Regions from separate parts of the Streptomyces sp. NBC_01433 genome, predicted to be linked through region 2. Evidence: riboswitches for the same ligand, from Rfam matches in the RefSeq annotation. Region 2 holds a riboswitch; each other region holds the start of a gene.

Region 1 (7,481 bases), 840 kb from region 2:
CGCCCGGCCGTCCGTCACCACGACGAGCAGCGGCCGCCGCGACGGATCGCGCAGCCGTTCCACCCGCAGGACGTCATGGGCCTTCAGCAGCCCGGCGGCCAGCGGCGTACGGCCCCCGGTCGGCAGCGACTCCAGCCGCGCCGCCGCCGCGTCCACCGACGAGGTCGGCGGCAGCGCCACCTCGGCGTCCTTGCCCCGGAAGGTGACCAGGCCGACCTTGTCCCGCCGCTGGTAGGCGTCCAGCAGCAGCGAGAGCACCGCACCCTTCACCGCGCTCATCCGCTGCCGGGCCGCCATCGAACCGGAGGCGTCCACGACGAAGAGCACCAGATTGCCCTCGCGCCCCTCCCGCGTCGCCTGCCGCAGATCGTCGCGGCGGACGACGAGGCCGCGCCCGGACCGTCCGCGTGCGTGCTGGTGCGGCGCCGCCGCCTGCACGGTCGCCGCCAGGTGCAGCTTCGTCAGGGCACCCTGCGGGCGCCGCGACCCGGTCGTACGGCCGTGCTCGGTACGGGCCCGGGACCGCCGCCCCGCAGCACCCTCGCCGAGCCCCGGCACACTCAGCATCTTCGTCCGGAACGGCTCGGCCGAGGCCACGGGCTGCTGCTCCGCACCGGCGGAACGCCCCGGCGCGTCGGTGCTGCCCTCGTGCGCGGGCCCCGGCGTGTCGCTCCTGTCGGCCTGCGGCGGCACGCCACCGCCACCGCCGTCGTCGCCCCCGTCACCGGGACCGTCCGGGTGCGGCCCGTCGGGGTCCGGATCGTTGTCGCCCTCGCCCTCGCCGTTGCTCTGGTCCTCGGCGGCTTCCCGGAGCGTGTCGTCCAGCTTGTCCTCGTCCAGACCGGGCGCGTCGAACGGATTGCGCCGACGCCGGTGCGGGAGCGCCAGGAGCGCGGCCTGCCGCACATCCTCGTCGAGCACCTCCTCGCGCCCCGCCCAGGCGGCCAGGGCGGTCGCGGTACGGGCCATCACGATGTCGGCGCGCATGCCGTCGACCTCGAACGCCGCACAGGTCGCCGCGATCTGCCGCAACACGCCGTCGCCCAGCACGACACGGGGGAGCAGGGCGCGCGCGGCGACGATCCGTTCCCTGAGCGCGGACTCCTCGTCGGCCCAGCGGGCGGCGAAGGCGACCGGATCGTCGTCATGGGCGAGCCTGCGCCGCACGACGTCGACCCGCTGGTCGGTGTCACGGGACGCGGCCACCTCGACCGTGAGCCCGAACCGGTCCAGCAACTGCGGCCGCAGCTCGCCCTCTTCGGGGTTCATGGTTCCGACCAGCAGGAAACGCGCCGCGTGCCGTACGGAGACGCCCTCGCGCTCGACGTACGAAGCACCCATGGCCGCCGCGTCCAGCAGCAGGTCCACCAGATGGTCGTGGAGCAGGTTGACCTCGTCCACGTACAGAATCCCGCGATGCGCGTCGGCCAGCAGCCCCGGCTCGAAAGCCTTCACGCCCTCGGAGAGCGCCCGCTCGATGTCCAGCGCGCCCACGAGCCGGTCCTCGGAGGCCCCGACGGGCAGCTCCACGGTCCGCGCGGCCCGCGACACGCCGGTTCCGTCGCCGTGGGGCCCATCGGGACACGCCGGATCGGGAACACCCGGGTCACACGAGAACCGGCAGCCCGGCACCACGGAGACCTCCGGCATGAGCGCGGCGAGCGCCCGCACGGCGGTGGACTTGGCGGTCCCCTTCTCCCCCCGCACGAGCACCCCGCCGACAGCCGGACTGACGGCGTTCAGCAACAGCCCGAGCCGAAGATCGTCCTGCCCGACGATCGCGGTGAAGGGATACGGCGTACTCACAGGGCCTCCTTGTTGACATCCGAAACTTCAAGCCTGTCCGGCTCCTGCGCCGCGTGGCGGGCAACTTCAAGCCTGTCCGGCTCCTGCGCCGCGTGGCGGGCAACTTCAAGCCTGTCCGGCTCCTGCGCCGCGTGGCGGGCAACTTCAAGCCTGTCCGGCTCCTGCGCCGCGTGGCGGGCAACTTCAAGCCTGTCCGGCTCCTGCGCCGCGTGGCGGGCAACTTCAAGCCTGTCCGGCTCCTGCGCCGCGTGGCGGGCAACTTCAAGCCTGTCCGGCTCCTGCGCCGCGTGGCGGGCAACTTCAAGCCTGTCCGGCTCCTGCGCCGCGTGGCGGGCAACTTCAAGCCTGTCCGGCTCCTGCGCCGCGTGGCGGGCAACTTCAAGCCTGTCCGGCTCCTGCGCCGCGTGGCGGGCAACTTCAAGCCTGTCCGGCTCCTGCGCCGCGTGGCGGGCAACTTCAAGCCCGTCCGGCGATTGAGGACCGGGGTCCGGGGCAGAGCCCCGGTTTCGGGAAGGGGCGGGGCGGGGAGACAAGCCCGCCGCAGGCGCACCACCCCCCACAGACGACGCACCACCACCCGCAGACACACCCGCCCCCACCACCGGCGCTCCCGGCGCGATGAACGGCAACCCCCCCGGCGCCCCACCCTCGATCAACCGCCACAACCCATCCGTATCCGCGTGCTCCTCCACCAGATCCCCGAGCCGGTCCAACTGCTCCTCCCGCAGCGCCCCGAAACTCGTGTCCGGCGCGGCCACGAACCGCCGCCCCGCCGCCCGCGCGACCTCCGCCAGGAACCGCCGCCGGAACGCGTCGCTCTCCAGCGACCCGTGCCAGTGCGTCCCCCACACCGAGCCCACCCGGCACCCGTCCAGGAACGGCTCGCCGCCCCGCACATCGGCGACCCCGTGGTGGATCTCGTACCCCTCCACCGGTTCCCCGAGCGCCGAACCGACCGGCCGCGCGAGCGTCTTGGCCCGCTCGAACCGGATCCGCACCGGCAGCAGCCCCAGCCCGTCGACCTGTCCGGCCCGCGACTCCACCTCGTCCTCGATCTGTTCACCGAGCACCTGGAACCCGCCGCAGATGCCGAGCACCGGCCGCCCCTCGGCCGCCCGCCGCACGAGCGCGTCGGCGAGCCCCCGCTCCCGCAGCCAGGCCAGCGCCTTCACCGTCCCGCGCGTACCGGGCACGATCACCAGGTCCGCGTCGGCCAGTTCCTCGGCCCGGTCCACGAACCGCACCACCACACCCGGTTCGGCGGCCAGCGCGTCCACATCGGTGAAGTTCGACATCAGCGGTACGGCACACACGGCGACCCGCAGCACGTCCTCGCCGTGCGGCGGCGCGACGACCGACTCCCGTACGGCACCGCGCAACGAGACGCGCAGACCGTCCTCCTCGTCGATGCCCAGGCCGTGCGCGAAGGGCAGCACCCCGTACGTGCGCCGCCCGGTCAGCCCGTACAGCATGTCCAGACCCGGCTCCAGCAGCGAGACGTCGCCGCGGAACTTGTTGACGAGGTAACCCGCGACCAGCGACTGGTCCTCGGCGCTCAGCAGTGCCGTCGTACCGAAGAACGAGGCGAAGACGCCCCCGCGGTCGATGTCGCCGACCACCAGCACGGGGAAGCGCGCGGCCCGCGCGATGCCCATGTTCACGATGTCGGTGCGCCGCAGATTGATCTCGGCGGGACTGCCCGCCCCCTCGCAGATCACGGCGTCATACGTGCCCCGGAGCTGCTCCAGACAGTCCACGACGGTCCCGAGGAGCGCCTCCTGCCGTCCTCCGTGATAGCCGCGGGCGCTCATCTCACCGACCGCCTTCCCCATCAGGACGACCTGACTGGAACGGTCACTGCCGGGCTTGAGCAGCACCGGGTTCATCAGCGCGGTCGGCTCCACCCGGGCGGCCTGGGCCTGCATCGCCTGGGCCCGGCCGATCTCCGCGCCCTCGCGGGTCACGAAGGAGTTGAGCGACATGTTCTGCGCCTTGAACGGCGCGACCTTCACCCCCTGGCGCACCAGCCACCGGCAGATCCCGGCCGTGACGACGCTCTTGCCCGCGTCCGATGTGGTTCCGGCGACCAGCAGTCCGCCGCTCATGTCCGTCTCCGTCCCGCGATCAGCCGGCCCGCCACGCACACGCCGAGGGCCAGCGCACTCACCCGGCGCGACAGTCGCACCGCTCGCTCGATGTCGGCGCTCTCCACCGCCCGACCGGGCGCGTTGAGCACCGGCCGGTGCTCAACGCGCCCGGCGTACGCCAGGGTCCCGCCGAGCCGTACGCCGAGCGCCCCCGCGAACGCGGCCTCCACCGGACCCGCGTTGGGGCTCGGATGGCTGCCCGCGTCCGCACGCCACGCCCGTACGGCTTCGCCCGGACGTCCCCCGGCCACCACGGCCAGCGCGGCTGTCAGCCGGGCTCCGGGCCATCCCGCCAGGTCGTCCAGGCGGGCCGAGGCCCAGCCGTAGCGCCGGTAGCGGGGCGACTTGTGGCCGACCATGGCGTCCAGGGTGTTGACGGCCCGGAAGGCGACGAGTCCGGGGACCCCGCCCAGGGCGCCCCAGACGAGGGCGCCGACGACGGCGTCCGAGGTGTTCTCGGCGACGGACTCGACCACGGCGCGGGCGATCCGCGGCCCGTCGAGCGAGTGCGGATCACGCCCGCACAGATGAGGCAGCCGCTCCCGGGCCACGTCGATGTCCCCGGCGGCGAGCGCGCCCGCGATGGCGCGCGCCTCACGGCCCAGCGACGTACCACCGATCACGGACCAGGTGGTGGCGGCGGTCAGCGCGACAGCCGCGGCGGGGCGGCCCCGTACGGCACGGGAGGCCAGCGCGGCGGCTCCCGCGGCGCCTCCGGCGCAGACGAGGGTGTGCAGGGCGCCCCGCCCGCGGTGGTCGCGCCACAGCAGGCGCTCGGTGGCTGCCGCCGCCCGGCCGAACCCGGCGACGGGATGCCCCCGGCGGGGGTCACCGAGCAGGCGGTCACCGATCAGTCCGGCCGTGGCGCCGTACGCGAAGATGCGGTCGGCACGCATGGCTCAGCCGACCGCGGTGCGGGAGGTTCTCGCAGGGGGCGACACAGGTTCCGGCGCACGGCGGCCAGGCATGGCGTATGTCCTCACTCAGGGTCCGCGCCCTGGTTCGACGTGACCGGCGACGAGAGTCTCCTGGCTTCCGGATCCGCAGTTCCCCCGGCCTTCCAGCCCGCGTCGGCGGACCGTGACTTCCGATGTGGGGGACTGCTCCCCGGTGACAGTGGCGGGACCGCGCCGGATTCGCACCGGCTTCCTCTGCTGTCGCCGTAAACGGCTCCGGCAGTCCACCACGCTGTGAGAACGCCCGTCAACTTGCCGTTGACCTGCGGGGCCGCAGTGTGCCCAGACGCACATCGGGCCGGACACACACGGTGTGTCCGGCCCGATGGAGGAGCGGTGACGCGGGTCAGGCGACGATCAGATAGATCCCGTACGCGACCGCCGCCACGCACAGCGCGAAGCAGAGGTACGCACCGGCGCGGACCGGCGTGAACGCGCCGCCGGAGCCGCCCGCCCGCGCCGTCGAACCCTGTGCCGTCGAAGCCTGCGTCGACGCCTGCTTGGAGAGGCCGATGATGCCGAGCGTGAAGAGGCCGACCAGCGCCACGGTGACCACGAGGCTGACACCGAAGACGGAGGCGAGAGCTGCCCAGTCGATGTTCATGGGGATCTGTCCTTACACCGTGGCCGGCCGCGCCGGGTCGGCGGGCGTTCCGGCCGGAGCCGAGATGGTGGTCTTGAGGTCCGTGGCCGTGGTGCCGATGGGGGGCGGGGTGACGGCGGCCATGGCCGTGGTGACGACGCCCGCGGGCTCGTCCTCCGCGCCGCCGCCGGTGACGTTGGTGTGGTCGACCGGCTTGCGGCGCGACAGCAGCCAGATGGCACCGGAGCCCGCGACGAGCAGGACCGCGACGACGGCGACGCCCCAGCCGCCCTGCTTGGTCAGGAACTCCGCGCCCGCGCCGACCAGGCCCGCGGCCGGCAGGGTCAGGCCCCAGGCGACGAACATCCGGGTGGCGGTGGACCAGCGGACCACGCCCCCCTTACGGCCGAGGCCCGCGCCCATCACGGCGCCGGAGCAGGACTGGGTGGTGGAGAGCGAGAAACCGAGGTGCGAGGAGGCCAGGATGACCGTGGCCGCACTGGTCTGGGCGGCGAAGCCCTGCGGCGGCTTGAGGTCGGTCAGGCCGCTGCCCATGGTGCGGATGATGCGCCAGCCGCCGAGGTACGTACCCAGGGCGATGGCGACACCGGCGGAGACGATGACCCAGACCGGCGGGTTGGAGCCGGGGGACAGGACGCCACCGGTGACCAGGGCCAGGGTGATGATGCCCATCGTCTTCTGCGCGTCGTTGGTGCCGTGGGCGAGCGAGACGAGACCGGCCGAGGCGATCTGGCCGGCCCGGTAGCCCTTGGCGGTCGACTTCAGCTGCGCCTCGTCGGTGACCTTGCGGCTGAGACGGTACGTCAGCCTGGTGGCCAGCAGCGCGGCGAGACCGGCGACGAGCGGGGCGGCGATCGCGGGCAGCAGCACCTTGGTCACGACGGTGCCGCCGTTGATCGAGGACCAGCCGGCCGACATGACGGCGGCGCCGATGAGGCCGCCGAACAGGGCGTGGGAGGAGCTGGAGGGCAGGCCGACCAGCCAGGTCAGCAGATTCCACAGGATGGCGCCGACGAGCGCCGCGAAGATGACCTCGGTTCTGAGGCCGTCCTCGTTGACGATCCCGCCGGAGATCGTCTTGGCGACCTCCACCGACAGGAACGCGCCGATCAGGTTGAGAACGGCGGACATGGCCACCGCTGTCTTGGGCTTCAGGGCGCCGGTCGAGATGGTGGTGGCCATCGCGTTGGCGGTGTCGTGGAAACCGTTCGTGAAATCGAACACGAGAGCTGTCACGACCACAATCGCGAGCAGCAGCGTGATGTGTTCCATTTACCCAGGCAATCGTTCGACGTCAGTGGCTCGTGGACCGTAGGCAACCTGAGTGAACGGAAGATGAACTGGGCGGGGCGCTGTGGTGATCCCAAATGGATTGGGATCACTCCGCTTGTGTACGCGAGGGGCCTGGTTACGCCCCTGAGGCGGTGCGAGGACTGCCCTTTGCCCCCGCTTGGCGAAGATTTTGAGCCGCGGTTCTGTCACTCGTAAGAGATTCCGGTCACCCGGGGTCGCGAGGGGTCCCGGCCGCCGGGACGTCACCCTAGGATCCCCGCATGAGCGATTCCGGCACGGGCGATTCCGGCACGGGCGATTCCCGCATGAGCGCGAGCGATCAGTCCCGGGACGCGATCGAACGGGTCTGGCGGAGCGTGGTCGACACGGCCCGGCGGTCCGCGGCGGACGGCCTGGTCGTGGGCACGTCGGGCAATGTCTCGGCACGCGTCGGCGGGACCGTCCTGGTCACCCCCAGCGGTGTGCCCTACGACCGGCTCCGACCCGAGGACGCGGTCGGCGTCGACCTCGAAGGGCGCCAGATCCTCGGTGAGCTGGCCCCGACCAGCGAACTTCCCCTCCATCTGGCCGTGTACCGCAACAGCTCCGCCGCCGCCGTCGTGCACACCCACGCGGTGCACGCCACCGCCGTCTCCACCCTGGTCACCGAGGTCCCGCTGGTGCACTACGCGGCCG
Region 2 (7,481 bases):
GGGCCGCTCGGCGGGACGGTCGCTTCGGGAGACAGCCTGGCGGCCACATCCCTCAAGGTTGTGGTCTTCGGCATCACCGCGACCTGCAACGCAACCTCCGCGCAGTCGCCCGGCCCGTTCGTGTTCTGAACCGGTCCGAACTGACCGACGTGTCGGATCGGGACAGCGGATCGACGTGTCGGTGCGGCCGGACCGTGCCACCCGTCTTCAGCGGGTGGCACGGTCCGGCCGCCCCTTGCGTCAGGAGTGAGTGAAGCCGGGCTGTCGCTTGTCGACGAAGGCGGTCATGCCCTCCTTCTGGTCCGCGGTCGCGAACACGGCGTGGAAGAGCCGGCGTTCGAAGCGGACCCCCTCCGCGAGGGTCGTCTCGAAGGCCCGGGACACCGCTTCCTTCGCCATCATCGCGACGGGCAGGGACATCCCGGCGACGGTCTCGGCGACGGCGAGCGCCTCGCCGATGAGGTCGTCGGCGGGTACCACCCGCGAGACGAGACCGGCCCGCTCCGCCTCCGCGGCGTCCATGGTGCGGCCGGTCAGGCACATCTCCATGGCCTTGGCCTTACCCACCGCACGGGTCAGCCGCTGGGAGCCTCCGATACCGGGGATGACGCCCAGCTTGATCTCGGGCTGTCCGAACACGGCGGTGTCGGCGGCCAGCAGGATGTCGCACAGCATCGCCAGCTCGCATCCGCCGCCGAGCGCGTATCCGGAGACGGCCGCGACCGTCGGAGTCCGCAGCGCTCCGAGCCGGTCCCAGGCGGTGAACCAGTCGCTGAGGTACATGTCCATATAGCTGTGGGGCCGCATCTCCTTGATGTCGGCTCCGGCCGCGAATGCCTTGGGCGATCCGGTGAGGACGATGCAGCCGATGCCGGGGTCCCGGTCCAGGTCCGCCGTCGCGGCGACGACCTCGTTCATCACCTGGACATTGAGTGCGTTGAGGGCCTTGGGGCGGTCGAGCGTGAGAAGTGCGGTACGCCCCGTGCGTTCGACCCGGATCGTCTCGTAGGGCTCTGTGGTCATGCGCCGTCTCCGTCCCGGACCGTGTGCGGTGCCGACTTCTCCCTGATGGTTCCGACGATCCCGGAGAAGTCCCGGCCCGTCCCGGCCCCCTCGGCATAGGCCGCGTACACCTCTGCCGCTCTCATGCCGAGTTCCGCATGCACACCACCGGCCCTGGCGGCGTCGGCCGCGAGTCCCAGGTCCTTGGCCATCAGCTCGGCGGCGAAGCCGGGACGGTAGGCGCGGTTGGCCGGGCTGCCCCGGACGGGACCCGGCACGGGGCAGTTGACGGTCAGGGCCCAGCACTGGCCGGACGCGGTGGACGCCACGTCGAACAGAGCCTGGTGGGACAGGCCCAGGCTCTCGCCGAGGACGAACGCCTCGCTCACCGCGATCATCGAGATGCCGAGGATCATGTTGTTGCAGATCTTCGCGGCCTGCCCGGCGCCGGGCCCGCCGCAGTGCACCGCCCGCTTCCCCATGATCGCCAGCAGCGGGTCCGCCTCGGCGAACTCGGCCTCGCCGCCGCCCGCCATGAAGGTCAGGGTGCCGGCCTCCGCGCCGACCACTCCCCCGGAGACCGGGGCGTCCAGTGCCCGCATCCCCGCCGCGACCGCGGTCTCGTGGGCGCTTCGCGCGTCGGCCACATCGATGGTCGAACAGTCGATGAACAGGGTGCCGGGCCGGGCGGCGGCCAACGCCCCCTCCTCCCGGTAGAGGCCCAGGACATGGCGCCCCGCGGGCAGCATGGTGAGCACCACGTCCGCCGTCGCGGCTGCCTCCGCCGATGATCCGGCCGGTTCCACCCCGTTCGCCACGGCCGTGCTGAGCAGTTCGGGCATCAGGTCGTAGCCGATGACCCGGTGGCCGGCCCGGACGAGGTTGGCCGCCATCGGGCCGCCCATGTGGCCGAGGCCGATGAAGCCGATCGTGCGCCTGCTGTTCACCACGGCACCTCCTGTGCGGTTGCGGCCAGGTGGAGTCCGCCCCCGGCGGGCGGGGCGAAGTAGCGCGCCACGTCCGCGCCGGAGACCTCGGCCAGGGTGGCCGGTGTCCAGTGGGGGCTGCGGTCCTTGTCGATGACCTGCGCCCGGATCCCCTCCGCCAGGTCGTGCGAGGCGAGTGCGGCGCAGGAGATCCGGTACTCCTGCTCCAGAACGCGCTCCAACGGGCCGAGCCTCCGTGCCCGGTGGAGCGCGGCGAGCGTGACCTTCAGCGCGGTGGGCGACTTGGCGACCAGGGTGTCGGCGCTCTCCGCCGCGGCACGCGAGCCGTGGGCGCGCAGCCGGACAAGGATCTCCTCGACGGTGCCGGCCCGGTAGCAGGCGTCGATCCAGGGCCGGTGACCGGCCAGTTCGCCCGGCGGCGCCTCCCGCACGTACGAGGGGAGCACGTCGCGCACCGGTCGCGTGGCGAGGTCGCCGAGCAGCCGGGGCAGATCCGCGGAGGGAACGAAGTGGTCGGCGAGCCCGCACAGCAGCGCGTCGCCCGCGCCGATCCGCGCGCCCGTCAGCGCGAGGTGGGTACCGAGTTCGCCCGGTGCGAGGGCGAGCAGATAGGTGCCGCCCACGTCGGGGACGAAGCCGATGCCGGTCTCCGGCATCGCGATCCGGGAGCGCTCGGTGACGATGCGGACGCTGCCGTGCGCGGAGACCCCGACGCCGCCTCCCATCACGATTCCGTCCATCATGGCGACGTACGGCTTCGGGTAGTGGGCGATGCGGGCGTTGAGCCGGTACTCGTCCCGCCAGAAGCCGGCCGAGGCCGTGTTCCCGGCGCGCACGTCCTCGTAGATGGAGCGGATGTCGCCGCCGGCGCACAGGCCGCGTTCACCGGCACCGGTGATGATCACGGTCTCCACCGCCGGATCGTGCTCCCAGACGGTCAGTGCCGCGTCGATGCGCCGCACCATGGTGTGGGTGAGGGCGTTGAGCGCCTTCGGCCGGTTGAGCGTGAGGTGGGCCGCGCGGCCCTCGGTACGGAGCAGCACGTGCTCCTCGGCGGCGGTCACCGGAACGCCTCCGTCAGTCCGCGGGCCACGATGACGCGCATGATCTCGTTGGTTCCTTCCAGGATCTGATGGACCCGGAGGTCGCGGACGATCTTCTCGATGCCGTACTCGTTCACGTATCCGTAGCCTCCGTGGAGTTGGAGGGCACGATCGGCGACGGAGTAGCCCGTGTCGGTGGCGAAGCGTTTGGCCATCGCGCACAACTGCGGGGACTGCGGGTCTCCGCGGTCCAGGGCCTCGGCGGCCTGGTGGAGCAGGGCGCGGGCGGCGGCGAGTTCGGTCGCCATGTCGGCAAGGCGGAACTGCAGGGCCTGCTGGTCCAGCAGCCGGGCGCCGAACGCCTCACGGCCCGCGAGATACGACAGGCTCCTGCTGAGGGCGCTACGGGCGCCGCCCAGGGAGCAGGCGGCGATACCGAGCCGGCCGCCGTTCAGGCCGTTCATCGCGATGCGGAAGCCGTCGCCCGCCCGGCCGAGCAGCCGGTCCGCGGGCACTCGGACCCCGTCCAGGACCACCTGGCGGGTGGGCTGGGCGTTCCAGCCCATCTTCTTCTCGTTCGGCCCGAACGAGAGGCCGGGATCGTCCCGGTCCACGACGAACGCGGAGATGCCGTCTGGGCCAGCTCCCCCGGTGCGTGCCATGACGACGTACACCTGGGATGCGCCCGCTCCGGAGATGAACTGCTTGACGCCGGTGAGGAGGTAGTCGTCCGCGTCCCGCACCGCGCGGGTGCCGATCGCCCCGGCGTCCGATCCCGCGCCGGGTTCGGTGAGGCAGTAGCTGCCGAGGTCGTCCATGGCGCACAGCCGGGGCAGCCACCGTGCGCGTTGCCCCTCGTCGCCATAGGTGTCGAGCATCCAGGCGACCATGTTGTGGATGGAGAGGTAGCCGGCGATGGACGGGCAGCCGGAGGCCAGGGCCTCGAAGACGAGGACACCGTCGGCGCGGGAGAGGCCGCTGCCGCCCGCGTCCTCCCGTACGTACACGCCGCCGAGCCCGAGCCCGGCGGCCTTGCGCAGCGTGTCGAGCGGAAAGTGCTTGTCCTGGTCCCACTGGACGGCATGGGGGGCCAGGTGGTCCTGCGCGAAGTCGAGGGTGGTCTCGATCAGGGCCTGTTGGTCCTCGGTGAGCGATGTGGTGGTCATGGCGCTCATCCCATGGTGGGGAGGGTGAAGCTCGCGCCTTCCCTGGCGCCCGAGGGCCAGCGCGAGGTGACGGTCTTGGTGCGGGTGTAGAAGCGGATGGCGTCCGGGCCGTGCTGATTCAGGTCGCCGAAGCCGGATCGCTTCCAGCCGCCGAAGGTGTGATAGGCGACGGGGACCGGAATGGGGACGTTGACGCCGACCATGCCGGTGTTCACCCGGCGGGTGAAGTCGCGGGCGGTGTCACCGTCCCTGGTGAAGATCGCGACCCCGTTCCCGTAGGGGTGCTCGCTGGGCAGGCGCAGGGCCTCCTCGTAGTCGGCGGCCCGTACGACGCACAGGACGGGTCCGAAGATCTCCTCCCGGTAGATCCGCATCCGTGAGGAGACCCGGTCGAAGAGGGAGGCCCCGGCGAAGAACCCGTTCTCATGGCCGGGCAGGGTGAAATCCCTTCCGTCGACGACGAGTTCGGCGCCCTCTGTGACGCCGATGTCCACATAGCGGCGGACCCGTTCGAGGGCGTCCTGGCTCACCAGGGGGCCGAAGTCGGCCTCCGGGTCGTCGGAGCGGCCGATGCGGAGTGTGCCGATGCGTTCCCTGAGCGCGGCGACGAGCCGGTCGGCGGTCTCCTCGCCGACGGGCACGGCCACGGAGATCGCCATGCAGCGCTCTCCCGCGGATCCGTATCCGGCGCCGATGAGCGCGTCGACGGCCTGGTCGAGGTCGGCGTCCGGCATCACGATCATGTGGTTCTTGGCGCCGCCGAAGCATTGGGCGCGCTTGCCGTGGGCGGCGGCGGTGGCATAGATGTGGGCGGCGACGGGAGTGGAGCCGACGAAGCCCAGCGCACCGACCCTGGGGTCCTCCAGGAGGGTGTCGACGGCTTCCTTGCCGCCGTTGACCACGTTGAGGACACCGGGCGGCAGACCGGCCTCCAGGAACAGCTCGGCCAGGCGCAGCGGCACGGACGGGTCCCGCTCCGACGGCTTGAGGACGAACGCGTTTCCGCACGCGAGAGCGGGCGCCGCCTTCCACAGCGGGATCATCGCGGGGAAGTTGAACGGGGTGATTCCCGCGACCACTCCGATCGGGGAGCGCAGCGAGTGCACATCGATTCCGGTGCCCGCGTTGTCGGTGAACTCACCCTTGAGCAGATGCGGGATTCCGGCGGCGAACTCGACCACCTCCAGGCCGCGTTGGATGTCGCCGTGCGCGTCAGCCACGGTCTTGCCGTGCTCGGCGGACAGCATCCGTGCCAGGGATTCGCGCTCCGTCTCGACGAGCTGGAGGAAGCGCAGCAGGACGCGGGCGCGCCGCTGCGGGTTCCACCGGCCCCATTCCCGCTGCGCGTTGACCGCCTCGGTGATCGCGATCCTGGTGTCGGTATGGCCCGCGAGCGGTACGCGTGCCTGGACGGCGCCGGTGTTGGGGTCGTACACGTCGCCGAAGAGGCCGGACGTACCGGTGGTGTGCTTGCCGCCGATGAAGTGGGTGAGTTCACGGACCATGGATGCCTGCTCTCGTCAGGTGAGATCCGGGGATGGCACGGCGGGACGCCGTCGGGCGCACGGGTGGGCGCACCGCCGGGGAAGGCCGTGGGACAGCGAACAGCGGGGCCGGGGGCCTCGGAGGTCTATGAGCGCACGGTGGTTCGGGTACGCTCCGCCGGATCACCAGGGTCGTGGGTATGCGTACGGACCGGTGCCATGCGTGTCTGCTCCATCCTCGTGGAAACACGGAACATTCCGCGGCCGGTATCCTGACTCCCGGATCCCCGCGTGCTGCCCGCCTTCCCGGCAGACCTCGCCAGTGGCGTGTGGATGGCAGCACACTCCCCGGTCACAGTGGCGGGACCGTGCCGGATTCACACCGGCTTCCCTGCACCGCGGACCTTGTGCCACGAACATATAGTTGGACGTCCTAGTAAGTCCACCCCTCCACTCCCCGTGTCGTGACCGGCCGCTCGAACAGCCTTCCTGAGCAGCCGACTTGTGCCGTGACCGCGCGCCGGGCGCGCCTCGGAACCGGAGGGACCCGAGAGGGCGGAGGGGGCGGAGGGACCGGAGCGGGCGCGTGATCCACCCGGGGGCGAAACCGGCGACGTCCGCTCCTCTCGGCGCGCGGGACACCGGCGTGCGCGAGCAGTTACCCGCCTCGGAGAATCCTGACGCGGGCAGCCATCAGGCGGCCCTCGCCGCGGCCGCCCCGGGGGTCAGTGCCGCGTATTCCAGGGGCGCGGACGGGTCGATCGACACGTCGAGGGGGGCGGGCTCGGCTCCTGCTCGTACGAGGAGGTCGCCGACAGCCGCGATCATCGCGCCGTTGTCCGTGCACAGGGTCATCGGGGGCACGCGCAGTCGCACGCCCGCGGCCGCGCACCGCTCCTCGGCGAGCGCGCGCACCCTTGAGTTCGCGGCGACACCGCCGACCACGACGAGGGTCCTGACGCCGTGGTCCCGGCAGGCGGCCAGCGCCGTGCGGGTCAGCACATCCGCGATCGCCTCCTGGAGCGAGGCCGCGCCGTCGGCCACCGGCAGCTCACGGCCCCGGTGTCCCTCGGCCCAGCGCGCGGCGGCGGTCTTGAGACCGGAGAAGGAGAACGCGTAGGGGTCCCCCTTCCGCCCGGTCAGCGGGCGGGGGAAGGCCACCGCACGCGGATCGCCTCCCCGGGCGGCGCGGTCGATGGCCGGGCCTCCCGGATACGGCAGGCCGAAGACCCGGGCCACCTTGTCGAAGCACTCTCCGGCGGCGTCGTCCAGGGTGTCCCCCAGGTGCGTGATCGGATCGCGGGCCAGGTCCCGTACGAGCAGCAGGGAGGTGTGCCCGCCGGAGACGATCAGCACCACACAGGGATCGGGCAGCGGGCCGTGCTCCAACGTGTCCGCGGCGACATGCCCCGCCAGGTGGTGCACCCCGTACAAGGGGGCGTCGATCGCGTAGGCCAGGGCCTTCGCGCCCGCGAGGCCGACCTGGAGCGCCCCGGAGAGGCCCGGCCCCGTGGTGACCGCCACCGCGTCGATGTCGGACAGCCGCAGACCCGCCTGGTCGAGGGCTTGCCGGACGACAGGGGTGAAGGCGTGCAGATGCGCCCGTGCGGCGATCTCCGGGACCACGCCGCCGAACCTGGCGTGCTCGTCCATGCTGGACGCCACCGCATGAGCGAGCAGACGGCCCTGCGAGACGATCCCCGCGCCCGTCTCGTCGCACGACGACTCGATCCCCAGCACAATGCCCCCCGCCGCCACCGGCATCTCCTTCACAAACAGGCTTTCCGCACATGCAGTGTAATTGCAACTCATACGCAATAAGCCCGCCGGGCCGGGACG
Region 3 (7,481 bases), on a different contig from region 2:
CGCTCGACATCGCCGCGGTGTGCAGCGGCTTCGTCTACGGACTGGCCGTCTGCCACGGGCTGGTGGCCTCGGGCCTGTACGAGCGGGTGCTGCTCGTGGGCGCCGATGTCTACTCGGCCTGGCTGGACCCGGCGGACCGCTCGGCGGGCGTGGTCTTCGGCGACGGGGCGGGCGCGGCGCTCGTGGCGGCCGGGCGCACCGGAGCGCCCGGCGAGCTGCTCGCGTTCGATCTGGGCAGCGACGGCACCGGGTACGACCTGATCACGGTGCCGGGCGGCGGTGCGCGGGCCCGGTCGACGGACCGCCCGGCGGCGGCGGGCGACGAGTTCTTCCGTATGCAGGGCCCGTCCGTGTACCAGCACGCCGTCCAGCGGATGACCGGATCGTGCCGCGAACTGCTCACCCGGGTGGGCTGGGACGCCGCGGAGGTCGACCACTTCGTGCCGCACCAGGCCAACGCGAGGATCCTGCGCGCGGTCGCCGAACGCGTCGGCATCGGGCCGCAGCGCTGTGTCACCCATCTGGAACGGGTGGGCAACACCGGCGCGGCCTCCATTCCCCTGGCCCTGGCGGACGCCGAGGGACGGGGCCGGTTCAGGGCCGGCGACCGGGTCCTGATCACCGCCTTCGGAGGCGGATTGACCTGGGGTTCCGCGGCACTTCGCTGGCCGGGCGCCCCGCAGACGATTTCTATGGAAGGAACACAGAATGGCGCAGTCCGCTGACAAGGACACCGGCACCGGCACCGCTGTCGCGGTGACGGGAGTGGGCCTGGTGACTCCCGCGGGTGCGGACGAGCACAGCTTCTGGGAAGGGCTGTGCTCCGGATACTCCATGGCCCGGCGCTGCGACGAACTCGCGGGCCTGCCCGTCGACTTCGCCTGTTCGGTCGACGGCCTGGACCTGGACGCGGCGGTGGGGGGACGCTCGGTGTGGCGGATGGCACGGTTCGTGAAGCTTGCCGTGGTCGCCGCCCGGCAGGCGGTCGCGGACGCCGGGCTCGATCCGGCCCGCTGGGACGGTGGCCGGGTGGGCGTGGTGCTGGGCGTCGGGGTCGGCGGCGTGTCCGTACTCGTCGACAACGCCGCCAGGCTGGCGGCCGGGGGCCCCGACGCGGTGTCCCCGCTGCTGGTCCCGATGATGATCCCCAACGCGGCCGCCGGAGAGGTCGCCATCGCGCTCAAGGCCCACGGCCCCAGCCTGGCGCCCGTGACGGCGTGCGCCTCGGGGGCCACCGCCATCGCCGTGGCGCGCGATCTGCTGCGCAGCGGCGAGTGCGACGTGGTGGTGGCCGGTGGCTCGGAGTCCGTGCTGACCCCGCTCGTGGTCGCCGCCTTCGCCAGGATGGGCGCCCTGTCCACGCGGACCGACGATCCGGCGGGCGCCTCCCGGCCGTTCGCGGCGGACCGGGACGGTTTCGTGATCGGCGAGGGCGCCGCCATGCTCGTCCTGGAACGCGCGGACGGGGCCAGGGCCAGGGGCGGACGTCCCCGCGCCCTGCTCACCGGGGCCGGGTCCAGCACGGACGCCCACCACCCCACCGCGCCGGAGCCCGGCGGCCGGGGCGCCCAGCGGGCGGTCGAGGCGGCCCTGCGGCAGGCGGGCTGGAAGCCGGGAGATGTCGACCACATCAACGCCCACGGCACCTCCACCCCGCTCAACGACGCCATGGAGACCATCCTCATCTCCCGGCTCTTCCCGCACCGGCCCCCGGTCACCGCGCCCAAGGGCGTCGTCGGACACACCCTGGCGGCGGCGGGCGCGATCGAGGCGGTGGCCACCGTGCTGACCCTGGAGCGGTCCCTCATCCCGCCGATCGCCAACCTGGATTCCCTGCCGGACGCCTTCCCGCTCGACTGCGTGACCAAGGAGCCCCGCCACCAGCGGGTCGAGACCGCGGTGAGCCACTCCTTCGGCTTCGGCGGCCACAATGTCGCACTCGCATTCCAAAGGGTCTGACCAGCGCTATATCCGGGAACGGCGAGGGGTGTCCTCGCCGTTCCTTGATCGTTCTACGTCCGTGACCGTAATGATGAATAGCTCGGCCCCCACGTCGACCACAGATCTGCTGACCCGGGTGCTCTACGGTGAGAACTTCCGTCAGGAGCACGGGTTCTGGCGGCGTTTGCTCACCACGGAACCTTTCCGCCGTCCCGCCTCGGGAACCCCCGACGAGCGGCTCGCCCTTTCCTACGACCGCCTGCGGATCCTCAACGAATCGATCGACAGCGCCGCCCGGCTGGCCGCTGATCCGCGTGCCCTCGCCGCCCTGCACGAATGGCTCAGCCCGGCCGACCCGTCGCTGGCCACGGTCGCGGGCATCCACTACAACCTCTTCCTCGGCAGCCTCCTCGACCACGACAACGGCTGCCGCCGCGACCTGTCGGAATTCCTCCAACTGCGGCGCACCGGAACCTTCCTGTGCACGGAGGTGGCGCACGGCAACGACGCGCCGGCTGTCGAGACCACGGCGACGTACGACCGCGAACGCGACGGCTTCGTCCTGCACACCCCGCACAGCGGGGCGCAGAAGTTCATGCCCAACACCGGCCCGGCCGGCGGACCCAAGGCCGGGCTGGTGGCCGCCCGGCTGCGGGTCGACGGCACCGACCACGGCGTGTTCCTCTTCCTCGCACCGCTCACCGACGACGTGCGCCCCCTGCCCGGCGTACGGGTGCGGCGGCTGCCCGCCCGGATGGGCAGCCCGGTCGACCACTGCCTGACCTCCTTCGACCGGTACTTCGTGGGGCGCGATGCCCTGCTGGCCGGTGAGCAGGGCGCGGTCGGCGACCGCGGGGAGTTCACCAGTGAAGTGGCCAACCGCAGGCGCCGGTTCCTCGCCTCCATCGAGCGGGTCGCCCCCGGCAAGATCTCCATGAGTGCCTGCGCGGTCGGATCCGCCCGGGTGACCCTGGCCATCGCCGTCCGCTACGGCGGCCACCGCCTCATCACCGGTTCCCGCGCCTCCCAGCGGGTACCGGTGTACGCCCACCGGACCCATCACGGCCCGCTCGCCGGGGCGATGGCCACGGTCTTCGCGATGAGCCTGCTGCACCGCAGGGCGCTCCAGCGGTGGGAGGAGCGCACCGACGCCGACCGGGACGACGCGGAGCGCCTGGTCGCCGTGGCCAAGGGATGGATCACCTGGCAGGCCCGCGATGTCATCGTCGAGTGCCGGGAGAGGTGCGGAGCGCAGGGGCTGCTGGAGAACAACGGCATGACCGAGGTGTTCAGCGGCGTGGAGGGAGTGATCACCGCCGAGGGGGACAATCTCGCCATCCATGCCAAGGCGGCCGCCGAGATGATGTTCGGCTTCGCACCGCGGGACGGGTCCGCCGCCCCCGCGGCCCCGGGCGACCTGGCCGACCCGCGGTTCCTCGGCAGGCTTCTCGCGGCGGTGGAGGAGATCTGCTTCACCCGGGCCCGGGAGCGGATGCGCGCGGCACCGTTCGGCGACTTCCTCGGCCGCTGGAACGCGGCCTCCGGACCGGCCCTGCGCGGTGTCGAGGCGTACGCGTACCGGCAGGCGGCCGAGGCGTACGCACACGCCGTGGAGGGCCTGCCCGAAGGACCGGCCAGGGACCGACTGGGGGAGCTGGAGCGGCTGTTCGCCCTTCAGTGGGTGGACCGCAACAGCGGCGACCTGCTCGCGGCCGGACAGGTGACCGCCGATCAGGTAAAGGAGCTGCCGGACGCCATCGAGCGGTTGATCGCCGCGGTCGCGGAGCACGCCCCCGCGCTGGTCGATTCGTTCGCTCTGCCCGACGCGCTGCTCGCCGACCGGCCGATCGCGGGGCCCGATTACGCGGACGCCTACGACGACCCCGACGGAGCCTGGCACCGGGGCGAGGACCGGGCGTCGCAGTGCGGCCAGGGCGGGCGGGAGACACGGTCCGCGCGCATGCGCGTCCGGGACCGTATCCGCCGCCGTTCGGTGCGCGAAAGCGTGGGGGCGGCCGGCGTCGGCGGCGTTCTGCTGGCGTACTGGGGAACGACCTCCGTGTTGTCCCGGTGGCTGGAGAAGCCGCAGGTGAGCGTAGACGAATCGGTTCGCCGGAAGGCGTAACCGGAACGTCGTCATCCAGTTATTTCGGCGGTGGGTAGATGCGTTCAACTACCCGCCGTTCGAGGTACATGCCGATGAGAGGTAGACAGTGAACACCGCGAAGACCGTGACGGCCGCGAGGACGATTCACCCGAAGATCACCGAGGTCCTGGCCGGGACATTCAAGGTGCCCGACTCCGAGATCTTCCCGGAGTCGACGATGGAAAGTCTGGAGATGGACTCCCTGGCCGTCGCCGAGTTCGCCGTCATCATCAAGGAGACGCTGGGCGTCGACGCCGACGCGGACACGCTCTACAAGGACGCCACACTCACCGACATCTCGGAGTTCATCCGTGCGGCCGTCGACGGTGCGGTGCCGGTGAGCTGCGCCCGATGAACAAGCCCGCCATCGCCGTCACCGGCCTGGGGATGATCACCCCGGTCGGCAACGACACCGACACCACCTGGGACGGCGTCTGCGCCGGGGTCTCACCCGCCCGCACCGTCCCTGAGCTCGAAGGCTGCGCGGTCGACTTCGCCTGCACGGTCTCGGGCATCGATCTGGACGCCGCGGTCGGAGGCCGTACCGCGTTCCGCATGGGCAAGTACGTCAAGTTCGCCGTCCTGGCCGCACGGGAAGCGGTCGCCGACGCCGGCCTGGACCCCGCAGGCTGGGACGGGACCCGGGTGGCCGTGGTCGTCGGCACCAGCAGCGGAGGCTCCGCCGGACTGACCGAACAGGCCGTCGCACTGGACCGGCGCGGCCCCGCGGCCACCTCACCCGCGGGCATCCTCCTCACGATCCCGAACATGCCCGCGGCGGAGATCGCCATCCAGATGCGGGCGACCGGCCCCAGTCTGGCGCCGTGCACGGCCTGTTCGTCGGGGGTCACCGCGCTCTCCGTGGCCCGCGATCTGCTGGCCACCGGGCAGTGCGACATCGCGATCGCCGGAGCCACCGAGTCGATCGTGTTCCCGGTGGCCATGACCGGCTTCGCCCGCTCGGGAGCAGCGGCGCTCCGGGACGGCGACCCGTCCAGGCTCTGCCGGCCCTTCGCGGCGGACCGGGCCGGACTCGTGATGGGCGAGGGCGCCGCCATCATGGTGCTGGAACGGGCCGAGGACGCCCGCGCCAGGGGCACGACCCCCAGGGCGCTGCTCGCGGGCACCGGCGCCACGACGGACGCCCACCATCCCACCAGCCCGCATCCCTCCGGCACCATCGCCCGAGCAGCCGTCGACGCCGCACTGCGGGACGCCGGATGGCGCGCCGAAGACGTCGACCACGTCAACGCGCACGGCACTTCCACAGCGCTGAACGACGCCACCGAAGCCGCCCTCATCAGCCGGGCCTACCCGCACCGGCCGCCCGTCACCGCCCCCAAGGGCGTACTCGGGCACTGCATGGGGGCAGCCGGTGCCATCGAGGCCGGGCTGACGATCCTCACGCTTCAGCACGGTGTCGTACCGCCGATCGCCAACCTGGACGCCCCGGCGCCCGAGTTCGACATCGACTGCGTCACCAAGCTCCCGCTGCGGCTGCCGGTACGGCGGGCCGTCAGCCACTCCTTCGGCTTCGGCGGCCACAACGCCGTGGTCGCTCTGCAGCGCCCGTAGCCGAGCGCCGGTAGCCGACGGAGACACTTTCGGGCCGGTGCGGCGGGACGACCTCCCGGCCGCACCGGCCGCAACGCACCGGCCGCAACGCACCGGCCGCAACGCACCGGCCGCAACTCACGCGGCGCAACGCACTTGCCGTCGTCGCGCAGCCCTTCAACGCACGCGCCCGCTACGAGTCAGCCCTCGTCGAACCGGCCGCGACGCACTGCCACCGGGACCCGGCACAGCGCGTGATAGCTTGCCAACGCCAGTCGAACTCCACGCAAGGAGTCAGGGAATCCGGTGCGAAACCGGAACTGACGCGCAGCGGTGAGGGGGACGGGCGGGGCCACGGCCACTGGAACACCACGGTGCTCCGGGAAGGCGCCCCGTCCGAAGGAACCCGAGTCCGAAAACCTGCTGGCACCTGCGGCCCCCACCGGGACGCAGCGCTCCGTACCACGGGCTCCGCGCATGAGCCCAGAGACGCAGAGGGACCCCGTGCCGCCCATAGCCCAGCCCGTACGTGCCGCTGCCCTGCTCACGGCGGGACTCGTCCTGCTGACCGGCTGCGGTGGCGGAACCGAATCCTCGACGGCCGGTGGGAGCAACGCCGACGGCTACCCCGTCACCATCGAGAACTGTGGCCGCACCGTCACCGTCGGGGCCGCACCGGAACGGGCCGTCTCCCTCGACCAGGGATCGACGGAGATCCTCCTCTCCCTCGGCCTCGCCGACAGGCTCGCGGGCACCTCCACCTGGACCGACCCGGTCATGAAGGGGCTGGAGAAGGCCAACGCGGAAGTGGAGCGGATCGCCGAGAACCGGCCCTCGTCGGAGAAGGTCCTCGACAAGGAACCCGACTTCGTCAGCGCGTCGTTCGCCTCGACGCTCGCCAAGGGCGGCGTCGCCCCCCGCGACCAGTTCGAGGAACTCGGCGTCCCCACCTATGTCTCGCCCGCCGACTGCACCGGCAAGGACAACAGCAGGGGCGGTGACGGATCCCGCACCGCGAAGCTGACCATGGACAGCGTCTACGCCGAAGTGCGTGACCTGGCTCGGGTGTTCGGCGTCGAGGAGCGGGGCGAGCAGCTTGTCGGCAGGCTGCGGGCCCGGGTGGCGAAGGCGACCGCGGACAGCGACGCCGCCGACGCCAGCCTCCTCTACTGGTTCTCCGACTCCAAGGCCCCGTACCTGGCCGGCTGCTGCGGCGCCCCCGGCATCATCACCAGGGAACTCGGCGCGAAGAACGTCTTCGACGACACCCACGAGGAATGGCCGCAGATCAGCTGGGAGACCGTCGCCGACCGCGACCCCGACGTCCTGGTCATCGGTGACCTCACCCGCAAGGCACAGACCGCCGAGAGCGCCGCGAAGAAGATCGCGTTCCTGGAGTCCAACCCCGTCACGAAGAACATGGACGCGGTCAAGCACCGGCGGTACGTGCTGCTCAGCGGCCAGGCCCTGAACCCGTCCATCCGGACGGTCGAGGGTCTGGAACGCGTCGCCGCCGGACTCCGGGACTTCGGACTCAGCGGGTGACGGACACCGAACGCGCCGCCGCCGCACCGGCGGGGAAGACCCGGCCCGCACAACCCTCCGGCCCGGGCGGGGCGCTCGGGCCCCATGCGCCTCGCGCCCGTGCCCGCGTACGGCGCACGCGTGTCGCACTGCTGTGGACCTGCGGTCTCGCGCTGCTCCCGCTCTCCGTCGCGGTCGCCGTCACCATCGGGCCGGCCCGGATCTCCGTCCCCGACGTCTGGTCCGCCGTCGCCGCGCATCTCGGCGTCGGTGAATCGACACTCACTCCGATCCGGGACGGCATCATCTGGAACCT
Region 4 (7,481 bases), 5.1 Mb from region 2:
TAGGCGTTGACCTGGAGGAACTCACCGCTGAGCGTCTCGCGCTTGAACAGGTTGGACACCTGCGGCTCGATGCACTCGTACACCCCGGCGATCGAGGCGATCGTGGCGGTCGGCGCGATGGCCAGCAGCAGCGAGTTGCGCATCCCGGTCTTCGCGACGCGGGCGCGCAGGGCCTCCCAGCGCTCCGGCCAGTTCAGCGCGGTGTCGTAGTGGTCGGGGTGCAGCACGCCGCGCGCGGTCCGGGTCTCGGCCCAGGCCGGGAGCGGGCCCGAGCGCTCGGCGAGGTCGCAGGACGCCTCGTACGCCGCGAGCATGATGCGCTCGGAGATCCGCGTCGACAGGGCCCGCGCCTCGGGGGAGTCGAAGGGCAGCCGGAGCTGGAAGAAGACGTCCTGGAGGCCCATCGCGCCCAGGCCCACCGGGCGCCAGCGGGCGTTGGAGCGCCCGGCCTGCTCGGTCGGGTAGAAGTTGATGTCGACGACCCGGTCCAGGAAGGTCACGGCGGTGCGCACGGTGGCGTCCAGCCGCTCCCAGTCGATGGACCCGTCCGCGACGAACGACCCCAGGTTGACCGAGCCGAGGTTGCAGACGGCCGTCTCGCCGTCGTCGGTGACTTCGAGGATCTCGGTGCACAGGTTCGACGAGTGGACGACGCGGCCCGGCTCGGCGGTCTGGTTGGCCGTCCGGTTGGAGGCGTCCTTGAACGTCATCCAGCCCTGGCCGGTCTGCGCGAGCGTACGCATCATCCGGCCGTACAGGTCACGCGCGGGCATCGTCTTGCGGGCCAGCCCCGACGCCTCCGCCGCACGGTAGGCCGCGTCGAACCCGTCGCCCCACAGGTCCACCAGCTCGGGCACATCGGCGGGCGAGAACAGCGACCACTGCCCGTCCGTGTCGACCCGGCGCATGAACTCGTCCGGGATCCAGTGCGCCAGGTTGAGGTTGTGCGTACGCCGCTGGTCCTCACCCGTGTTGTCGCGCAGCTCCAGGAACTCCTCGATGTCCGCGTGCCAGGTCTCCAGGTAGACGGCGGCGGCGCCCTTGCGGCGGCCCCCCTGGTTGACCGCGGCGACCGAGGCGTCGAGCGTCTTCAGGAACGGCACGATGCCGTTGGAGTGCCCGTTGGTGCCCCGGATCAGCGAACCGCGGGCGCGGATACGGGAGTACGAGAGGCCGATGCCGCCCGCGTGCTTGGAGAGCCGCGCCACCTGGTGGTAGCGGTCGTAGATCGAGTCCAGCTCGTCCTTGGGCGAGTCCAGCAGATAGCAGGAGGACATCTGCGGGTGCCGGGTGCCGGAGTTGAAGAGCGTGGGGGAGGAGGGCAGGTAGTCCAGCCGGCTCATCAGGCCGTACAGCGCCGCGACCTCGTCCAGCGCGCGCACGGTCTCGTCCTCGGCCAGACCGGCCGCGACCCGCAGCATGAAGTGCTGCGGCGTCTCGATGACCTGGCGGGTGTGCGGGTGGCGCAGCAGATAGCGGCTGTGCAGCGTCCGCAGCCCGAAGTAGCCGAAGCGGTCGTCCGCGCCGTCGGCCAGCGACCGCTCGACCAGCGCGTCGAGCGCGGCCGCGTGCAGCGCCACGAAGGCGGCCGTACGGTCGGCGATCAGGCCCTCGCGGTGTCCCACGGCGACCGAGGCGGAGAACGACAGCGCGCCCTGTCCGGCGGCCTCGTCGGCGATGGAACGGCTCAGCAGCCGGGCGGCGAGCCGGGAGTACGCCGGGTCCTCGGAGATCAGGCCCGCGGCCGCCTCGGTGGCCAGCGAACGCAGCTCGGCCTCGTCCGACCGGGCGTTGCGGCCGCGCAGCGCGGCGGCGGCGACCCGTCCGGGGTCGGTGTCGGGCAGATCGACGGTGAGGTCGGTCAGGGTCCGCAGGAGTGCGGTCCCCGGCGCGTCGGTCGTGGCTTCCGTCGCCTCGGCGGCTGCGGCGGAGGCTGAAACCGGATCGGCTGGCGCGATGGTCACTGGGCTTTCCCTCGCTCGGCGGGGGCCGGGCGGAGAGCGGGGCAGCCGGGCAGCGCGAAGCCCGGAGCGGGGCAGCACTGCGTACGGCGTCCACCGGCCCATCCGCGAGGCCCGGACGTCTTGGCGTCCGGTTCGGTCGAGCCGGACGCGCTGTCGACAGGTCGTCGGACTTCGGGTGTGCAAAAGCACACTGAATACACCGTTGCGGGACAGTTCCGGATTCGCACCGGATTCCCCTGCGACGACAGCGAGCACGAGCATACATGTGGGGGCCGCCCGATGAGGCAGCCCCCACATGTTGTGTCGCGAGGTGTGTTGAGCCCTGACGGAGCGTCGGCCGGAGGGCCTCCGGCGGCAGGCCGGGAAGGGGCTTCCAGCCCCGCTGGGAGCCCCGTACGGGGCCGTTCCGCCCACTCCCGCGTCGTTGTCCGGGGCGCCGGAAAGCGTGCGGGCCGCCGCGCCCCCCAGGGGGAGACGTGACGGCCCGCGTACCGCTGATACGGGGGGTCAGTGACCGCCCGGCGCACCCGCCGTCGCGGGCGGCAGCGTCGCCTTGACGCCCGCGTCGCCGACATCCGCCGTGTAGTCGGCGGGGGAGGTCTCGTCGACCCCCGCCGGGGCCTTCAGCGCGTTCAGGACGAGGGTCAGGACGATCACGACGACGACGTTCAGCACGAACGCCGTCAGCCCGATGTAGCCGATCTCGCCGATGCCCGGGATCTCCTTCGACGACCCGCCGAAGTGCTTCTGCGTGGGACTGGCCACGCCGTACGCGGCGACCGTCCCGTACAGCATGCCGACCGCCCAGCCCGCGATCAGCGCCCAGCGGTGGAACCACCGGGTGAAGAGACCGCCGACCAGGGCCGGCATCGTCTGGAGGATCCAGATGCCGCCCAGCAGCTGGAAATTGATCGCGACCGTCTTGTCCATGGTCAGGACGAAGGCCAGCGCCCCGACCTTGACCAGCAGCGAGACCAGCTTGGAGACCTTCGTCTCCTGCGCGGGTGTCGCGTCGGGCTTCAGGAAGTCCTTGTAGATGTTGCGGGTGAAGAGGTTGGCCGCGGCGATGGACATGATCGCCGCGGGCACCAGCGCGCCGATGCCGATGGCGGCGAAGGCCACGCCCGCGAACCAGTCGGGGAACATGTTCTCGAACAGCTGCGGGATGGCCAGCTGACCGTTGTCCACCTTGACCCCGGCGGCGATCGCCATGAAGCCGAGCAGCGCCAGCAGGCCCAGCATCAGCGAGTACAGCGGCAGGATCGTGGTGTTGCGCCGGATCACCTCACGGCTGCGGCTGGAGAGCGTCGCCGTGATCGAGTGCGGGTACATGAAGAGCGCCAGCGCCGAGCCCAGGGCCAGGGTGGCGTACCCCCATTGGCCCATGTCGCCGGGGACCAGGGCGCCGCGCGGCTGGCCGGTCGCCGGGTTCTTCTGCGCGAACGCCTCGCCCGCCTTGGCGAAGATGTCGTCGAACCCGCCCAGCTTGATCGGGATGTAGATGATCGCCACCACGATGACCAGGTAGATCAGGCCGTCCTTGACGAACGCGATCAGCGCGGGCGCGCGCAGCCCGGACGAGTAGGTGTACGCGGCGAGCACCGCGAACGCGATGAGCAGCGGCAGGTCCTTGATGAACCAGTGCGTGGTCTCCCCGCCGCCCACGCCCATGACGTCCAGCACCGCCTGGATGCCGACGAGTTGGAGCGCGATGTACGGCATCGTGGCGAGGATGCCGGTGACGGCGACCGCCAGCGAGAGCCCCTTCGAGCCGAAGCGGCCGCGGACGAAGTCCGAGGTGGTGACGTAGCCGTGCTTGTGCGACACCGACCACAGACGCGGCAGGAAGGTGAAGATCAGCGGGTAGACGAGGATCGTGTACGGAACCGCGAAGAAGCCCGCCGCGCCCGCCGCGTAGATCGCCGCCGGGACGGCGACGAAGGTGTAGGCCGTGTAGAGGTCGCCACCCAGCAGGAACCAGGTGACCCAGGTGCCGAACGACCGCCCGCCCAGACCCCATTCGTCCAGGCTCGCCTCGTTCTCGGCCCTGCGCCAGCGGGCGGCCATGAAGCCGATGACCGTGACGGCCAGGAAGAAGAAGATGAAGACGCCGAGCGCGACGCCGTTCACGCCGTCCTTCATGCGGAAGCACCGCCCTTGCGGGCGCGCTGGTCACGCTGCCACAGCTTGTACGCGACCATCGTCAGCGCGGTCGAGATGAGCACCCAGAGCATCTGGTACCAGTAGAAGAACGGGATGCCGATGAACGTCGGCTCGACCTTCGCGTACGAACTCACCCACAGCATCGCCACGAACGGCGCGACGAGGCAGAGAGCGATCACCACTCTCATGGGTGTGACCGTGGGTGGTTTCGCCTCGGTGTCTTCTGGCATGTGGTGACTCCGTCCCCTCGCTGACCACCGGCGGCAATGGGCGGGGAATCCGGGCGGGCTGTCCGGCCGGCGTCACCCCCTGTGCCCAGTGCGGTCCGGCAACGGTGATGTATCGGAGGGAGTCACGTACGCGGGCGCGATCCGGTTCACCCGGCGCGCGATCCGTTTCATCCGGTCGGGTGATCCGGATCGCGCGCCGGGGACCGGGCAAACGAATTCGGGGCGCTCGCCCGCGATGTCGCGGGCTGCCTGCCCCATCCGGCGGTGATCGCGGGGGACTTCAACGCCACCCCGGCGGCCGGGGGAGTCCCCCGGCCGCCGTACCTGCCCGTCGTCCGTCCCCCATCGGGGCGAACGGCCTCAGTCCGTGGGCCGCTTCAGCCTGGCGACGAACTTGTACCGGTCGCCGCGGTACACCGAGCGCACCCACTCCACCGGTTCGCCCTGCCCGTCGATCGAGTGGCGGGACAGCATCAGCATCGGAAGGCCCACGTCCGTACCGAGCAGACCCGCCTCGCGCGGTGTGGCCAGCGACGTCTCGATGGTCTCCTCGGCCTCGGCCAGCCGGACGTCGTACACCTCGGCGAGCGCGGTGTAGAGCGAGGTGTACTTCACCAGCGAACGGCGCAGCGCCGGGAAGCGTTTGGCCGAAAGGTGTGTGGTCTCGATCGCCATCGGCTCGCCACTGGCCAGCCGCAGACGCTCGATCCGCAGCACCCGTCCGCCCGCCGTGATGTCCAGCAGACCGGCGAGCGTGTCGTCGGCCGTGACATAGCCGATGTCCAGCAACTGAGACGTCGGCTCCAGTCCCTGGGCACGCATGTCCTCGGTGTACGAGGTCAGTTGGAGCGCCTGGGAGACCTTCGGCTTGGCGACGAAGGTGCCCTTGCCCTGGATGCGTTCCAGCCGGCCCTCGACCACCAGCTCCTGGAGAGCCTGGCGCACGGTGGTGCGCGAGGTGTCGAACTCGGCGGCCAGGGTGCGTTCGGGCGGCACTGGTGTACCCGGTGGCAGGGTGTCGGTCATGTCGAGGAGATGGCGCTTGAGCCGGTAGTACTTCGGTACGCGCGCAGTGCGCGTTCCCGCACCGGTCTCGTTCCCCGAACTGCCCCCGTCGGCGCCCATGGCCCGCCTTCCCGACTGCTGCGTTGCTGCCGTCACCGGCTCCTCCGTCTGTCGCGGCTCACATGGTGGCACGGTCCCGTCACGGGTCCTCGCCCTCCCTTAGGTGTCGGTCCTATAACGGACGCGAGTGCACTTCTTATACACCCTTGACACCCCTAAAGGTCTAGGCCAAGCTCCCGGTACTGGTCTAAACCATTAAAGACCAGGTCCAGCCCCAGCAGTACTCGTCGAATGTCTTCGCGGTGGGCGGGGTTGCAGCATCCCTGAGGAGGGTTTGGCGTGAAGCGCAAGCTCATCGCGGCGATCGGCGTCGCGGGCATGTTGGTTTCGATTGCGGCATGCGGATCCGATGACAAAGCATCGTCGCAGGACCCGAAGGACCGCAAGGAGAACCTGACGGTCTGGCTGATGGGCGACGCCCAGTCGACCTGGCCGGAACTCGTCAAGGACGTCAACGCCCAGTTCAAGAAGAAGTACCCCGGCGTCACCGTCAAGATTCAGTACCAGCAGTGGGCCGACAAGGTCAAGAAGCTTGACACCTCCCTCGGTGGCGACAAGTTCCCGGACGTTGTCGAGCTCGGCAACACCGAGACCATGCAGTACATCCTCAATGGTGCGCTCGCGGAGATCGACCCCAAGAAGTACGAGAACTCGGACACCTGGATCAAGGGTCTGAAGGACACGTGTTCCTTCGAGGGCAAGAGCTACTGCGTCCCCTACTACGCCAGTGCCCGCCTCGCCGTCTACAACAAGGACATGCTGAAGGCCGGCACCGGCAGCGACGTCCTCCCGCAGACCGAGGACGAGTTCCTCAAGGCCATGGACAAGGTCCAGGCCGAGCTGGCCAAGAAGGACAAGCGCGCCTCGTCCCTCTACTACCCGGGCCGTTACTGGTACGCCGCCATGTCCTACGTCGCGGCCACCGGTGGGCAGATAGCCAAGTACGACGAGGGCACCAAGGAGTGGAAGGCCACTCTCTCCACGCCCGAGGCGCAGCGCGGCATCACCCACTACATCGACCTGATCAAGAAGTACAACAAGGCCGACCAGACGAAGGACGAGCAGGACCACGCCAACGTCATGGCCAACGAGAAGGCCGCGGTCATCTATGGCCAGGCCTGGGAGGCCGGCAGCGTCACCACGGGCGAGAACGGCAACCCGAAGCTTGAGGGCAAGATCGCCACGGCCGGTATGCCCGGCCCGGACGGCAAGGCGCTCCCGTCCTTCATCGGCGGCTCGGACCTGGCGGTCATCTCCAAGTCCAAGGTCCAGGACCTCGGCGAGGAGTGGATCTCCCTCTTCACCAGCGCGAAGTCCATGGACGTCCTCGCGTCGAAGAACATCCTCCCCAACAACGAGAAGCAGCTTGAGCCGCTGAAGGCCAAGCCGGAGACGGCCGCCATCGCCAACGCGGTGCCGGACGCCTGGTTCACGCCGATCGCCCCGGGCTGGGCCTCGGTCGAGAAGGAGGAGATCCTGGAGAACCTGCTCCTGGAGATCCTCAAGGGCAAGTCCGTCGCCGACGCCACCAAGAAGGCCGACGGCGAGATCAACGCTCTGATCAACAAGAAGGCCTGAGCCTTCTGATCGCCGGGCGGGGGCCCGGCACTGTGCCGGGCCCCCGCTCCTTCAGCTCAAGAACGCCGTGATTTCCGGGGGTTGCCTCGGACCGCGATGGAAGGTCGCCACGTGACTGCCGCCGACACCAAGGCCGCCGGGCCACCGGTCTCCCCAACACGTGATCCTCAAGTGACCGGGCCCCGGCTGTCCGACGAGGACGGCACCGGGCCCCGTGTACAGAAGAGGAAGCGGAAGAAGGGTGCACTCCTCCCCTACTTCCTGATCCTCCCGGCGATCGTGGCGATCGCCGCCGTCTATCTCTACCCGCTCGGCAAGACGGTCATCATGTCCTTCCAGGACATGGGCCGTCGGGAACTGTGGTCCGGCGAACCCGCACCGTGGGTCGGCCTGGAACAGTTCACCAACATCCTCGGCGACT

Evidence for each region. Region 2 has a riboswitch for cobalamin ahead of OG413_RS26655 (CoA-acylating methylmalonate-semialdehyde dehydrogenase). Riboswitches for the same ligand answer to the same signal wherever they lie in the genome.
Region 1: it holds a riboswitch for cobalamin, as region 2 does, so the genes downstream of both, OG413_RS23005 (cobalamin biosynthesis protein) here and OG413_RS26655 (CoA-acylating methylmalonate-semialdehyde dehydrogenase) in region 2, are expected to answer to the same signal.
Region 3: it holds a riboswitch for cobalamin, as region 2 does, so the genes downstream of both, OG413_RS37090 (ABC transporter substrate-binding protein) here and OG413_RS26655 (CoA-acylating methylmalonate-semialdehyde dehydrogenase) in region 2, are expected to answer to the same signal.
Region 4: it holds a riboswitch for cobalamin, as region 2 does, so the genes downstream of both, OG413_RS03485 (ribonucleoside-diphosphate reductase subunit alpha) here and OG413_RS26655 (CoA-acylating methylmalonate-semialdehyde dehydrogenase) in region 2, are expected to answer to the same signal.

The regions. Positions count from the first base shown of each region.
Region 1 covers NZ_JAPEPM010000001.1:5,108,257-5,115,737, forward strand. Annotated here, with positions in the region: gene OG413_RS22995 (putative cobaltochelatase) at 1-1,806, opposite strand, end outside; partial or broken gene OG413_RS23000 (cobyric acid synthase) at 2,256-3,911, opposite strand; gene OG413_RS23005 (cobalamin biosynthesis protein) at 3,908-4,849, opposite strand; cobalamin riboswitch at 4,975-5,106, opposite strand; gene OG413_RS23010 (hypothetical protein) at 5,256-5,513, opposite strand; gene OG413_RS23015 (inorganic phosphate transporter) at 5,526-6,785, opposite strand; gene OG413_RS23020 (class II aldolase/adducin family protein) at 7,112-7,481, shown strand, end outside.
Region 2 covers NZ_JAPEPM010000001.1:5,943,295-5,950,775, reverse strand. Annotated here, with positions in the region: gene OG413_RS26680 (hypothetical protein) at 1-129, shown strand, start outside; gene OG413_RS26675 (enoyl-CoA hydratase) at 241-1,023, opposite strand; gene mmsB (3-hydroxyisobutyrate dehydrogenase) at 1,020-1,949, opposite strand; gene OG413_RS26665 (enoyl-CoA hydratase/isomerase family protein) at 1,946-3,013, opposite strand; gene OG413_RS26660 (acyl-CoA dehydrogenase family protein) at 3,010-4,158, opposite strand; gene OG413_RS26655 (CoA-acylating methylmalonate-semialdehyde dehydrogenase) at 4,164-5,663, opposite strand; cobalamin riboswitch at 5,887-6,072, opposite strand; gene tsaD (tRNA (adenosine(37)-N6)-threonylcarbamoyltransferase complex transferase subunit TsaD) at 6,336-7,406, opposite strand.
Region 3 covers NZ_JAPEPM010000003.1:53,310-60,790, forward strand. Annotated here, with positions in the region: gene OG413_RS37065 (beta-ketoacyl-ACP synthase 3) at 1-725, shown strand, start outside; gene OG413_RS37070 (beta-ketoacyl synthase) at 709-1,959, shown strand; gene OG413_RS37075 (acyl-CoA dehydrogenase) at 2,033-4,066, shown strand; gene OG413_RS37080 (acyl carrier protein) at 4,155-4,442, shown strand; gene OG413_RS37085 (beta-ketoacyl synthase) at 4,439-5,662, shown strand; cobalamin riboswitch at 5,897-6,084, shown strand; gene OG413_RS37090 (ABC transporter substrate-binding protein) at 6,119-7,186, shown strand; gene OG413_RS37095 (iron ABC transporter permease) at 7,315-7,481, shown strand, end outside.
Region 4 covers NZ_JAPEPM010000001.1:805,688-813,168, reverse strand. Annotated here, with positions in the region: gene OG413_RS03485 (ribonucleoside-diphosphate reductase subunit alpha) at 1-1,964, opposite strand, end outside; cobalamin riboswitch at 2,109-2,238, opposite strand; gene mctP (monocarboxylate uptake permease MctP) at 2,472-4,106, opposite strand; gene OG413_RS03475 (DUF3311 domain-containing protein) at 4,103-4,357, opposite strand; gene OG413_RS03470 (GntR family transcriptional regulator) at 4,718-5,482, opposite strand; gene OG413_RS03465 (sugar ABC transporter substrate-binding protein) at 5,762-7,060, shown strand; gene OG413_RS03460 (carbohydrate ABC transporter permease) at 7,172-7,481, shown strand, end outside.